3 regions of the Pantoea dispersa genome follow, and region 1 is predicted to be linked to each of the others. Evidence: predicted binding sites of a transcription regulator. Region 1 holds the regulator's gene; each other region holds the start of a gene.

Region 1 (4,237 bases):
GGCGAGCAGGAGCGCAGCCTGACGCAGAAAGTGGCCGACGTGCGCCGCCAGCTCAAGCAGGGCGAGGTGGTACTGGTGTGGTCAGAATTGCATGAATCGGTCAATATTATGCCGCGGCGTGAATTTCGCGGCTAATGCGTCAGGCGGCAATTCGTGGTAACAATGCTCATCGCCGGACTTCACAGGGAGCGCTGTTATGTCAGCCAGGCATCCAGTCATAGCCGTTACCGGTTCCAGCGGCGCCGGAACCACCACCACCAGTCTCGCCTTCCGTAAAATTTTCCAGCAGCTGGATCTGCACGCGGCGGAAGTAGAAGGCGACAGTTTCCATCGCTATACCCGTCCGGAAATGGACATGGCGATTCGTAAGGCGCGCGACCTCGGGCGTCACATCAGCTACTTTGGCCCGGAAGCCAACGACTTCGGCCTACTGGAGCAGACTTTCCGCGACTATGGTCAGAGCGGACTCGGCCAGTCGCGCAAATATCTGCACACCTACGATGAAGCGGTGCCGTGGAATCAGGTGCCAGGCACGTTTACACCGTGGCAGCCGCTGCCGGAAAACACCGATGTGCTGTTCTATGAAGGCCTGCACGGCGGCGTGGTGACGCAGCAGCATAACGTGGCGGAACATGTCGATCTGCTGGTTGGCGTGGTACCGATTGTTAATCTGGAGTGGATTCAGAAACTGGTGCGCGACACCAGCGAGCGCGGCCATTCGCGCGAAGCGGTGATGGATTCGGTGGTGCGTTCGATGGAAGACTACATCAACTACATCACGCCGCAGTTTTCCCGCACGCACCTCAACTTCCAGCGCGTGCCGACCGTGGATACCTCGAACCCGTTTGCCGCGCGTGAGATCCCGTCGCTGGATGAGAGCTTTGTGGTGATCCATTTTCGCGGCCTGGAGGGCATCGCTTTTCCTTATTTACTGGCGATGATCCAGGGCTCGTTTATTTCCCACATGAATACGCTGGTGGTGCCGGGCGGCAAGATGGGACTGGCGATGGAGTTAATCATGACGCCGCTGGTGCAGCGGTTGATTGAAGGAAAACGCATTGAATAGCGCAGGCTAACGCGCCAGTTTCGCCGGGAGGTAATGAGATCGGGAGCGCAGGGCCGCGCTCCCGGCTGGATTACAGTTCGACGACTTCGTAGCTGTGCGTTATCTCGACGCCCTTGCCCAGCATGATCGCGACCGAGCAGTACTTCTCCGCGGACAGATCCACCGCGCGCGCCACCGCTTTATCGCTCAGCGCTTTGCCGCTGACAATAAAATGCAGATTGATATGCGTAAAAATGCGTGGCGCTTCTTCGCGGCGTTCTGAGGTCAGTTTGACTTCACAATCGGCGACATCGTTGCGCCCCTTTTGCAGAATCGACACCACGTCAATCGCGCTGCAGCCGCCCGCAGCCATCAACACCATCTCCATCGGGCTGGGCGCTTTATCACCGGAATTGCCGTCCATTAATACCTGATGACCGGATGAGGATTCTCCGAGAAAGGTCAGCCCTTCCACCCATTTCACTCGTGCCTGCATTATTCTTTCTCCTGAAGCGGCGGTTTTGCCGCCAGAGTACGCTTTCACCTGACAAACAGCAATGCAGACGCATCCCCCACCTGCTGAAGCGAGACAACAGGAGACAGGTTGCAAAAGCTATGCTACAAACAGTGCTGAAAATATTTTCGTCACGAAAGACGAAAGCGGGACGAATCAAAAGCATCGCTTACGAATCCACCCCCGAATAACTGTCCCTCACGGGAAACGCTGGACGATTTCACCGCCTGACAGGGAAAACTGCCCCCTGTATTTTGGGCACGATTACAACAGAGGATAATAGCGAATGGTTCTCGGCAAACCGCAAACAGACCCTACACTCGAATGGTTCCTGTCCCATTGCCATATTCACAAATATCCATCCAAAAGCACCCTCATCCATCAGGGTGAGAAAGCGGAAACGCTGTACTACATCGTGAAAGGTTCCGTCGCGGTACTGATTAAAGATGAAGAAGGCAAAGAGATGATTCTCTCCTACCTCAATCAGGGGGATTTCATCGGTGAGCTCGGCCTGTTTGAAGAGGGCCAGGAGCGTAGCGCCTGGGTACGTGCGAAAACCGCCTGCGAAGTGGCTGAAATTTCCTACAAAAAATTCCGTCAGCTGATTCAGGTCAATCCGGATATTTTAATGCGCCTGTCGGCGCAGATGGCGCGTCGCCTGCAGGTAACATCTGAAAAAGTCGGCAACCTTGCCTTCCTCGATGTGACCGGCCGTATCGCGCAAACGCTGCTCAACCTGGCGAAACAGCCTGATGCCATGACCCACCCGGACGGTATGCAGATTAAAATCACCCGTCAGGAGATTGGTCAGATCGTGGGCTGCTCACGCGAAACCGTGGGTCGTATCCTGAAAATGCTGGAAGATCAGAACCTGATCTCCGCACACGGCAAAACCATCGTCGTTTACGGCACCCGCTGATTTCTTCTCACCCACGGCGTGATGGCAACATCGCGCCGTTTCTGTTTACGATGAGCTGATGTGGCGTCGAATCATCTATCATCCGGAAGTTAACTATGCGCTGCGGCAAACGCTGGTGCTGTGCCTGCCTGTGGCGCTCGGCTGGCTGTTTGGCGATCTGCAAAAAGGGCTGCTGTTCTCCCTGGTGCCGGCCTGCTGCAACATCGCCGGTCTGGATACGCCACACAAGCGGTTCTTCAAACGGCTGATTGTCGGCGGCGCACTGTTCGCCAGCGGCAGTTTTCTGATTCAGTACCTCACGGCTTACGCTGTGCCGCTGCCGCTGATTCTGCTGGTGTTACCGCTGCTGGTGGGCGTGACCGGTGAAATCAGCCCGCTGCATGGCCGTTTGCTGCCCGGCACGCTGATCGCCGCCATCTTTACCTTAAGCCTCGTCGGCCGTATGCCTATGTGGGTCCCGCCGCTGCTGTATATCGGCGGGACGCTGTGGTACGGGCTGTTTAACTGGTTCTGGTTCTGGCTGTGGAAAGAGCAGCCGATGCGCGAGACCCTTAGCCTGCTGTACCGCGAGCTGGCCGATTACTGCGACGCCAAATACACCCTGCTGACGCAGCTGACCGATCCGGAAAAAGCGCTGCCGCCGCTACTGGCGCGCCAGCAGAAAGCGGTCGATCTGATCACCACCTGCTACCAGCAAATGCATATGCTGTCCGCCAGCCGTGATAACAGTCATAAACGCCTGACGCGCGCCTTTCAGGTTGCGCTCGATCTGCAGGAGCACATCTCGGTCAGCCTGCACCAGCCGGAAGAGGTGCAAAAGCTGGTGGAGCAGAGCCACGCCGAGGCGGTGATCCGCTGGAACGCGAAAATCATTTCGGCACGGCTGCGCGTGCTGGCCGATGCCATTCTCTATCACCAGCTGCCGGAACGCTTCCACATGGAGAAGCCGCTCGGCGCGCTGGAGAAAATTGCCCGGCAGCACCCGGATAATCCGGTCGGTAATTTCTGCCTCTACCATTTCAGCCGCATTGCGCGCGTGCTGCGCACGCAGAAGCCGCTGTATACCCGCGACCTGATGGCCGATCGCCAGCGCCGCCTGCCGCTGTTGCCGGCGCTGCGCAGCTACCTGTCGCTAAAATCTGCCGCGCTGCGGACGGCGGCGCGCTTCGCCGTGATGCTGATGTTCGGCAGCGCGCTGGCGCTGTTCTTCAATATTCCCAAGCCCTACTGGATTCTGATGACCATCATGTTTGTCAGCCAGAACGGCTACAGCGCCACGCGCGTGCGCATTCAGCACCGCGCGCTCGGCACCTTCGCCGGCTTGCTGATCGCCGCGGCGTCGCTGCGCTTTGCTGTTCCGGAGTCGATTGCCCTGCTGACCATGCTGGTCATCACGCTCGCCAGCTATCTGATCACGCGTAAATATTATGGCTGGTCGATGATTGGCTTTACCGTAACGGCGGTGTATTCGCTGCAGCTGCTGTCGCTGAACGGCGCGCAGTTTCTGCTGCCGCGCATGATGGATACGCTGATGGGCTGCCTGATTGCCTTCGCCGGCATGATCTGGCTATGGCCGCAATGGCAGAGCGGGCTGCTGCGCAATAACGCGCACGACGCGCTGGAAGCGTATCAGGAGGCGCTGCGCCTGCTGCTCGGTCCGGAGCAGGCGCCGGAGAAGCTGGCGTATCAGCGCGTCAAGGTTAACCAGGCGCACAACGCGCTGTTTAACTCGCTCAACCAGGCGTCCACCGAGCCGGGC
Region 2 (4,237 bases), 1.5 Mb from region 1:
TAGTGCGCGCTCGCGCTATCGCCAAACTGCTCAACGACACCGACATGGCCATCATCGACAAACGTCGCCCGCGTGCGAACGTGTCGCAGGTGATGCACATCATCGGTGACGTTGCCGGTCGTGACTGCGTACTGGTCGACGATATGATCGACACCGGCGGTACGCTGTGCAAAGCGGCTGAAGCACTGAAAGAGCGCGGCGCGAAACGCGTGTTCGCTTACGCCACCCACCCAATCTTCTCTGGCAACGCGGTGGAAAATCTGCGCAAGTCAGTGATTGATCAGGTGATTGTTTGCGACACCATTCCGCTGTCGGAAGAGATGAAGTCACTGCCTAACGTGCGTACGCTGACGCTGTCTGGCATGCTGGCCGAAGCCATTCGTCGTATCAGCAACGAAGAATCGATTTCGGCGATGTTCGAACATTAATTGTTCGCGAAAAACCGGGCGCCCTGCCCGGTTTTTTATTGCCTGTGCGCGGAGTAACATCCCGATAAAGCCGCTTCCGCCGCCACTATTTGCGCGATAAATGGCCTCAAAATCCGCCAATCTCCCCGCCTTCCACTCTTTTTATCAGACAAGCGCATCCGGGCTTTAGCGGTCCAGTGATTAGTGATATTTTTCACCACACTTTTGCTGAGAACTCCGACCACCATGCCACTCGACATTTATACGTTGTTTATTTGCGAGCTCTACGTGCTGGGGTTTCTGAGCATTATTTTGATTTTTGCCTGGGTCGGGGCGCAGTACGACCGGGTGCTGGGTTTTACCACCCTGACGCTAATACTGACGCTTGCCGCCGTGCTGCTCAGTAGCCTGCGCAGCGCCGGTTTGCACTTTTTGCCGGTGGCAGTCGGGAATGTCATCATGCTGCTGGCCTACGGCACCCTGCTCAACGCCTTTCGTACTTTTTGCCGCCTTCCACTCGGTTTTTGCTGGATCACTGGCGCGCTACTGTGGGCGCTGCTTTGTGCCTTTCCGCAGTTCTACCACGGCCAGCCGAAACGCGTGCTGGTCATGTGCCTGCTGTGCATCATCTTTACCGCCGCGCTGATTCGTCTGCTGTGGCAGGCACGCGCCTCGCTGACCGTCACTTTCTGGCCCGCGCAGATACTGCTGTGGATCCACTTACTGTTCCATCTGGCGCGCATTTTCCTTGACGATGCGGTAGCCACCCCCGTACCGGGCGCCATTGGCGGGTCCGGCTTTTCGGTGTATGTGATTCTGGAGTCGATCCTCTTCGTCATCGGCCTGACATTCACTATCCTGGCGATGGTCAATGAGCGTACGCAGATCGCCCATAAGCTGGCGTCGCTGCACGATCCGCTTACCGGCGTCTGGAACCGGCGCGCATTGTTTGAGGCCGCAGAAAAACTGCTGCTGCGCCACGCACGTTTGCCGCAGCCCTATATTTACAGTGCAGTGCTGTTCGACCTCGATCATTTCAAAAGCATTAACGATCGCTATGGCCATCAGCAGGGGGATCGGGTGCTGGTCGATTTTTGTCAGGTGGTGAAAGCGTTAATGCCGGTTGAGGGTCAGTTTGCCCGGCTGGGCGGTGAGGAGTTTGCCGCGTTGCTTCCTGGCGACAGAGAGCAGGCGCAGCGCATATGTGAGCGTATCCGGCTGGCGACACAGCTGTCGCTACCCAACGACATCGGTTATACGGTGAGCATTGGCTTTGCTACTGCCAGCCAGCGGCATCAGGCTTTTCCCGCCCTGCTGGCGCTGGCTGATGAAGCCTTGTATCGCGCTAAAGCCGCCGGACGTAACCGCGTCGAAGGTTATCAGACGCCGCAGGCGGCAATGGCTGAAGCCGGTTAGTGCGTTGAGTGGTGATCGCGACGGCAGCGTTTGTCACCGTAGTGACGCAGCCAGTAGTAGCGGTCTTCTACCCTCTCCCGCCCGCTGACACGTGCGCCGACCAGCCACAGTAGCGCACCCACGAAAATACTGAACATCGCTCCATGCGCGAGGAACTGTGGCAGGTTGACCGACGGCAGCTGGTTAATGATGGAATAACCCACTCCGAGCACCATGGTTAACAAGCCGAGACACATCAAACCATTACCGACGGTGCGGCAGTGTTGACGTTTCATGATTCACCTCCATCCTTTTCAGCAACGCAGAAAACAGCACGTTTGGTTAACTGGTCATAAGTTTAGGCAATGGCTGGCGGTTAAGATGCGTACAGGATCACACATCCTTCACAATGTCTGACAAAACTTTACCGCCAGTACCTTGATTTCGATAGAAATTGATTAGTCACCTCAGGTCATTAATCTGCCATTACGCCCTTTGTCATCCCCGCCGGCAGGCAGTAAACTATCGCCCTTTCGCAGCGAGACAGGATAAACATCGTGAGCAGCATTAAACTGATTGTGGGGCTGGCCAATCCCGGCGCTGAATACGCGGCAACGCGCCATAACGCTGGCGCCTGGTATGTGGATTTACTTTGCTCGCGCCATAATCAGTCTCTCAAAGAGGAGCCGAAGTTTTTCGGCTACACCGCGCGCCTGTCGCTGGCCGGCGAGGATGTGCGCCTGCTGGTGCCCACCACCTTTATGAACCTGAGCGGCAAAGCGGTGGCGGCGATGGCAACGTTCTATCGCATTACGCCGGAAGAGATTCTGGTGGCACACGATGAAATGGACCTGCCGCCGGGCGTGGCGAAATTCAAACAGGGCGGCGGCCATGGCGGTCATAATGGCCTGAAAGACATCATCAGCAAGCTCGGTAATAACAACAATTTTCATCGCCTGCGCGTCGGTATCGGCCATCCGGGCGATCGTAACAAGGTCACCGGATTTGTGCTCGGCAAGGCACCGGCCAGCGAGCAGAAGCTGATTGACGAGGCGGTCGACGAAGCGGTGCGCTGCACCGAACTGTGGCTAAAAGAAGATAAGATTAAGGCGATGAACCGTCTGCACGCCTTCAAAGCCAGCTAAGCCAATTCCCGCGCCGCCGCAGGGAATTCTGTGTATAATGCGCGAAAATTTTTGAATCAGTCGGCGCTGTCTGCCAGCGCTGCACACTCAGTGAGAAAGGTAAGATCATGGGATTTAAATGCGGTATTGTGGGCCTGCCGAACGTCGGTAAATCCACCCTGTTCAACGCGCTGACCAAAGCGGGTATCGAAGCAGCCAACTTTCCGTTCTGCACCATCGAACCCAACACCGGCGTGGTGCCGATGCCTGACCTGCGCCTCGATCAGCTGAGCGAAATTGTTAAGCCACAGCGCGTGGTGCCAACCACCATGGAGTTCGTGGACATCGCCGGTCTGGTAAAAGGCGCGTCGAAAGGTGAAGGCCTGGGCAACCAGTTCCTGACCAACATCCGCGAAACTGAAGCCATCGGCCACGTAGTGCGCTGCTTTGAAAACGACAACATCATCCACGTCTCCGGTAAAGTAAACCCGGCAGAAGATATTGATGTCATCAACACCGAGCTGGCGCTGTCGGATCTCGACACCTGCGAACGTGCCATTCAGCGCTGCCAGAAGAAAGCCAAAGGCGGCGACAAAGATGCTAAAGCGGAACTGGCCGCGCTGGAGAAGTGCCTGCCGCATCTGGAAAACGCCGGTATGCTGCGCTCGCTGGCGCTGGACGCCGATGAGAAAGCCGCGATCCGCTATCTCAGCTTTCTGACGCTGAAGCCGACCATGTACATCGCCAACGTCAATGAAGACGGTTTCGAGAACAACCCGTATCTCGACCAGGTGCGCGCGATTGCTGAAGCCGAAGGCTCAGTAGTGGTGCCGGTCTGTGCGGCAGTGGAATCGGACATCGCCGAGCTGGAAGATGAAGAGCGCGACGAATTCATGGCCGAGCTGGGCCTGGAAGAGCCGGGCCTCAACCGCGTGATCCGCGCCGGTTATGCCCTGCTCAACCTGCAGACTTACTTCACCGCAGGCGTGAAAGAAGTGCGTGCCTGGACCATCCCGGTTGGCGCCACCGCACCGCAGGCAGCCGGTAAAATCCACACCGACTTCGAAAAAGGCTTTATCCGCGCTCAGACCATCGCGTTCGAAGATTTCATCACATACAAAGGTGAACAGGGTGCGAAAGAAGCCGGCAAAATGCGTTCAGAAGGTAAAGAGTACATCGTGAAAGATGGCGATGTGATGAACTTCCTGTTTAACGTCTGATTGGCTTCCAGGGTGTCATGAGGTTCCACTTATCTCATGAACCCGCAAAAATAAAATCCACGCATTTGCGTGGATTTTTTATGGCTGAAGC
Region 3 (4,237 bases), 890 kb from region 1:
CGCCAGACATCGTGGTCAATAACGCCGGCATGTTTCACCATGGCGACTTCGCCAGCCTCAGCGTCAGCGACATGCAGCAGCAGCTCAACGTCAATCTGCTCGGTACGCTGCTGGTGTGCCAGCAGGCGGCGCAGCATTTTCCGGCGCGCGGCGGCTGCATCATCAACCTCAGCGCGCTAAACAGCCAGCGCAGCCTGCCCGGCTCGGTACTGTGGTCAGCGACTAAAGGCGCGATCGACACCTTAACGCAGGGGCTGGCACGTGAGCTGGGCCCGCGCAATATTCGCGTCAACGCGCTGGCACCGGGGATCATTCTGACCGAAGGGCTGCTGGCAGCGAAAAAAATGAATGCAGAATTTAAAGCGCAGCTGATCGCGGCCACGCCGCTGGGACGCTTTGGTCTGCCGGAGGATGTGGCGCAGGTGGCGCTGTTTCTGGCGTCGGAAGAGTCGGCTTATGTTACCGGTGAGCGGGTGCTGATTGCTGGCGGCGTGTAAAGCCCGCGTTACAGACATAAAAAAAGGACGCTTGCGCGTCCTTTTTATTTTTAAGCGATTAACGCTTATGCATCACGACGACGTGGTGCAGCTGCGCCTTCGTCGCGACGTGGGCCACGGCCACCTTCACGGCTGAAACGTCCGCCTTCACGACCGCCTTCGCGACGCTCAGAGAAACGACGCGGTGCGCCACCTTCACGGTTGCCACCCTCGCGGTTACCACGACGCTCACCACCGAAGTCACGACCGCCGCTACGACGCTCGGTGCGCTCGTGTGGCTGTGCATCGCCCAGCAGCTGCATATTCATCGGCTTGTTGAGAATACGCGTACGCGTGAAGTGCTGCAGGACTTCACCCGGCATGCCTTTTGGCAGCTCGATAGTGGAGTGAGTACCAAACAGCTTGATGTTACCGATGTAACGGCTGCTGATGTCGCCTTCGTTAGCAATCGCGCCCACGATGTGACGCACTTCAACACCGTCGTCACGGCCCACTTCAATGCGGTACAGCTGCATTTCGCCAACGTCACGACGTTCGCGACGTGGACGATCGCCACCTTCGCGGCTGTCACGGCTGTCACGACGTGGACGGTCGCCGCCACGCTCATCGCGATCGCGGAATTCACGACGCTGTGGACGTGGTGCATCCGGTGGCAGAATCAGTGGACGTTCGCCCTGCGCCATTTTCAGCAGTGCAGCGGCCAGCGTTTCCATATCCAGCTCTTCTTCTGGCTGCATTTTAGCCAGCAGCGCACGGTACTGATCCAGATCGCTGCTTTCCAGCTGCTGCTGAACTTTCGCAGCGAACTGCGCCAGACGACGCTGACTCAGCAGCTCGGCGTTAGGCAGCTCAACTTCCGGAATAGTCAGCTTCATGGTGCGTTCGATGTTGCGCAGCAGACGACGCTCGCGGTTCTCAACGAACAGCAGCGCACGGCCAGCACGACCCGCACGACCGGTACGGCCGATACGGTGCACATACGATTCGGCATCCATCGGGATGTCGTAGTTAACCACCAGGCTAATACGCTCAACGTCCAGACCACGGGCCGCAACGTCAGTCGCGATCAGGATATCCAGACGACCGTCTTTCAGGCGCTCCAGCGTCTGCTCACGCAGCGCCTGGTTCATGTCACCGTTCAGCGCGGCGCTGTTGTAGCCGTTACGCTCCAGCGTTTCTGCGACTTCCAGCGTGGCATTTTTGGTGCGCACGAAGATGATGGCAGCATCGAAGTCTTCCGCTTCGAGGAAGCGCACCAGCGCGTCAGACTTACGGCCGTAAGCGGTCCAGTAAGACTGAGAAATGTCCGGGCGTGTAGTGATACTGGACTGGATGCGCACTTCCTGCGGATCCTTCATGAAACGCTTAGTGATACGGCGAATCGCTTCCGGCATGGTTGCAGAGAACAGTGCGGTCTGATGACCTTCCGGGATCTGCGCCATGATGGTTTCAACGTCTTCGATGAAGCCCATACGCAGCATTTCATCGGCTTCGTCCAGTACCAGACCACGCAGGCTGGACAGGTCCAGGGTACCGCGTTTCAGGTGATCCAGCAGACGGCCCGGGGTACCAACCACGATCTGTGGACCCTGGCGCAGTGCGCGCAGCTGCACGTCATAACGCTGGCCACCGTACAGGGCCACGACGTTAATACCGCGCATGTGTTTAGAGAATTCTGTCATCGCTTCAGCCACCTGAACCGCCAGTTCGCGGGTCGGCGCCAGCACCAGGATTTGCGGTGCGCGGACAGAAGGATCAACGTTGTTCAGCAGCGGCAGCGAGAACGCTGCTGTTTTACCACTACCGGTCTGCGCCATACCCAGCACATCACGGCCCGCCAGCAGGTGAGGAATACACTCAGCCTGGATTGGCGATGGCTTAACGTAGCCCATACCGTTCAGTGATTCGAGGATGTCGGCGTTCAGGCCCAGATCAGCAAAAGTGGTTTGAATATCAGTCATGTAGTACACGTGCCTCTTAGATTGCGGCGGCCAGTCTACATAACTCGTCGTGAAAACTTTCAGTCATTTTCATCAAAAAGTGTGAACCGGCTCAAATTAGAAGTTTTGACGAACAGAAAAGCCCTCACCTGTTCAGGCGATGACTTTACGGGTAAATCAGGCAATAAAAGTTCGTCAGCTATTGCTGGTCAGATTCTGATAAATCGTCTTGTGTCTGGCCGAGTTGCGCCAGTTCCAACAATGCGTATCGGTGTTCAACAAAGTTATTGACGTTGTTGGCCACCGCCAGTTTGAACAACGCTTTCGCGTCGTCCTTCTCCCCCAGACTTAGGTAGTACTTACCTAAATAGAAGTTGGTTTCACTGAGATGTTCAGCGAGCGAGGTGTTATCCGTTGCGTCCGCCTTGAGACGTTCCATCAATGTTTTTTCACTGATGTCGCCCAGGTAGAACTCGACAATATTCCATCCCCATTGGTCCTTAGCCGCCTTGTCGTAACGCTGTTGTAGCGTCACTTTTGCCTTATCGGCGTCCATCTCGCGTTCAACGAGGTAGAGCCACAGGCTGCGGAACGGATCGTTAGGATCGTCTTGATAAAACGCCAGCAGATCATCTTGCGCTAACTTGTATCGACCGCCGTAATAGAGGGCGATACCACGGTTTAAATGCGCATAGTTGTAAGTTGGATCAAGCTCAAGTACAGAATCAAACGCTTCATAGGCAGCATCAAAATTGCCTGCCTGCGTTAAGTAAATGCCGAGATAGTTAAACACTTCCGGCATATCCGGTCTGATAGACAGCGCTTGCGAGAAATCGTTCCGCGCCAGTGCCCTCAGACCCAAACTATCATACAACACTCCGCGCTCATATAACAGCTGTGCGCGTTCATCATCGGTCAGGGCCCGACTGGCAAGAATTTGTTCCATTCGCGCCAGAATAACCTCTTGCTGCAGTGTGGGCTGCAAAGGTACTGCCAGAACTTCGTTCTTACGCCAATTGGAGTTGCTGCATCCTGCCAGCGTGATAGCTGTCGCAACAAAACACCAGCGCAAAAAAGGCTTCATTTCCCACTCCCGAATACAAACATTGGGATAACCATCCTGTCATCCGCCTGCTATGCACAAGGGTTCCCGCCCTCGCGATGATACCCGTCCTGCTTCAGCTGCACTGACACGCTGACCAGCGCGCCACGCATTCCGGGTATACAAACACCGCTCCCCGCCAGCTGGCAGGGAGCGGCTGATCAGGAAAAACGCTTACTCGGCGTCAGGCGTCGTCACCGCAGCGGTTTCTTCTGCTGGCTTCTGCTCTGTCGCTTCTTTGATGCTGAGACGAACGCGACCCTGACGATCCACTTCCATCACTTTAACTGGCACTTCCTGACCCATCTGCAGGTAATCGGTCACTTTCTCTACGCGCTTGTCGGCGATCTGAGAAATGTGTACCAGACCTTCTTTACCGCCGCCGATCGCCACGAAAGCACCGAAATCAACGATACGGGTCACTTTACCGGCGTAGATACGGCCCACTTCGATCTCAGCGGTGATCTCTTCGATGCGACGAATCGCTTCTTTGGCTTTCAGGCCGTCGGTCGCTGCGATCTTCACGGTGCCATCATCTTCGATTTCGATGGTGGTGCCGGTCTCTTCGGTCAGCGCACGGATAACCGAACCGCCTTTACCGATGACGTCTTTGATCTTGTCTGAGTTGATCTTGATGGTATAGATACGCGGCGCGAACTCGGAGATCTCCTGACGCGGCGTGCTAATCGCCTGTTCCA

What was found. The regulator CRP, encoded in region 1, controls carbon source genes, mostly activating them, when cyclic AMP is high. The targets are predictions, from matches to a motif close to ATGTGANNNNNNTCACAT.
Region 2: pth (aminoacyl-tRNA hydrolase) is a predicted target of CRP. The motif match lies at 2,184-2,201, and genes of this name have one in related genera.
Region 3: yrbN (protein YrbN) is a predicted target of CRP. The motif match lies at 2,538-2,555, and genes of this name have one in related genera.

Annotation. Positions count from the first base shown of each region.
Region 1 is NZ_CP082346.1:294,011-298,247, reverse strand. Features, by position in the region: gene K7H94_RS01325 (YheU family protein) at 1-135, shown strand, start outside; gene K7H94_RS01320 (phosphoribulokinase) at 197-1,066, shown strand; gene K7H94_RS01315 (OsmC family protein) at 1,137-1,541, opposite strand; gene crp (cAMP-activated global transcriptional regulator CRP) at 1,846-2,478, shown strand; gene K7H94_RS01305 (YccS/YhfK family putative transporter) at 2,537-4,237, shown strand, end outside.
Region 2 is NZ_CP082346.1:1,747,591-1,751,827, reverse strand. Features, by position in the region: gene prs (ribose-phosphate diphosphokinase) at 1-428, shown strand, start outside; gene K7H94_RS08035 (GGDEF domain-containing protein) at 654-1,823, shown strand; gene ychH (stress-induced protein YchH) at 1,820-2,098, opposite strand; gene pth (aminoacyl-tRNA hydrolase) at 2,360-2,947, shown strand; gene ychF (redox-regulated ATPase YchF) at 3,055-4,146, shown strand.
Region 3 is NZ_CP082346.1:3,414,833-3,419,069, forward strand. Features, by position in the region: gene K7H94_RS16015 (SDR family NAD(P)-dependent oxidoreductase) at 1-497, shown strand, start outside; gene K7H94_RS16020 (DEAD/DEAH family ATP-dependent RNA helicase) at 563-2,458, opposite strand; gene yrbN (protein YrbN) at 2,475-2,531, opposite strand; gene nlpI (lipoprotein NlpI) at 2,637-3,521, opposite strand; gene pnp (polyribonucleotide nucleotidyltransferase) at 3,714-4,237, opposite strand, start outside.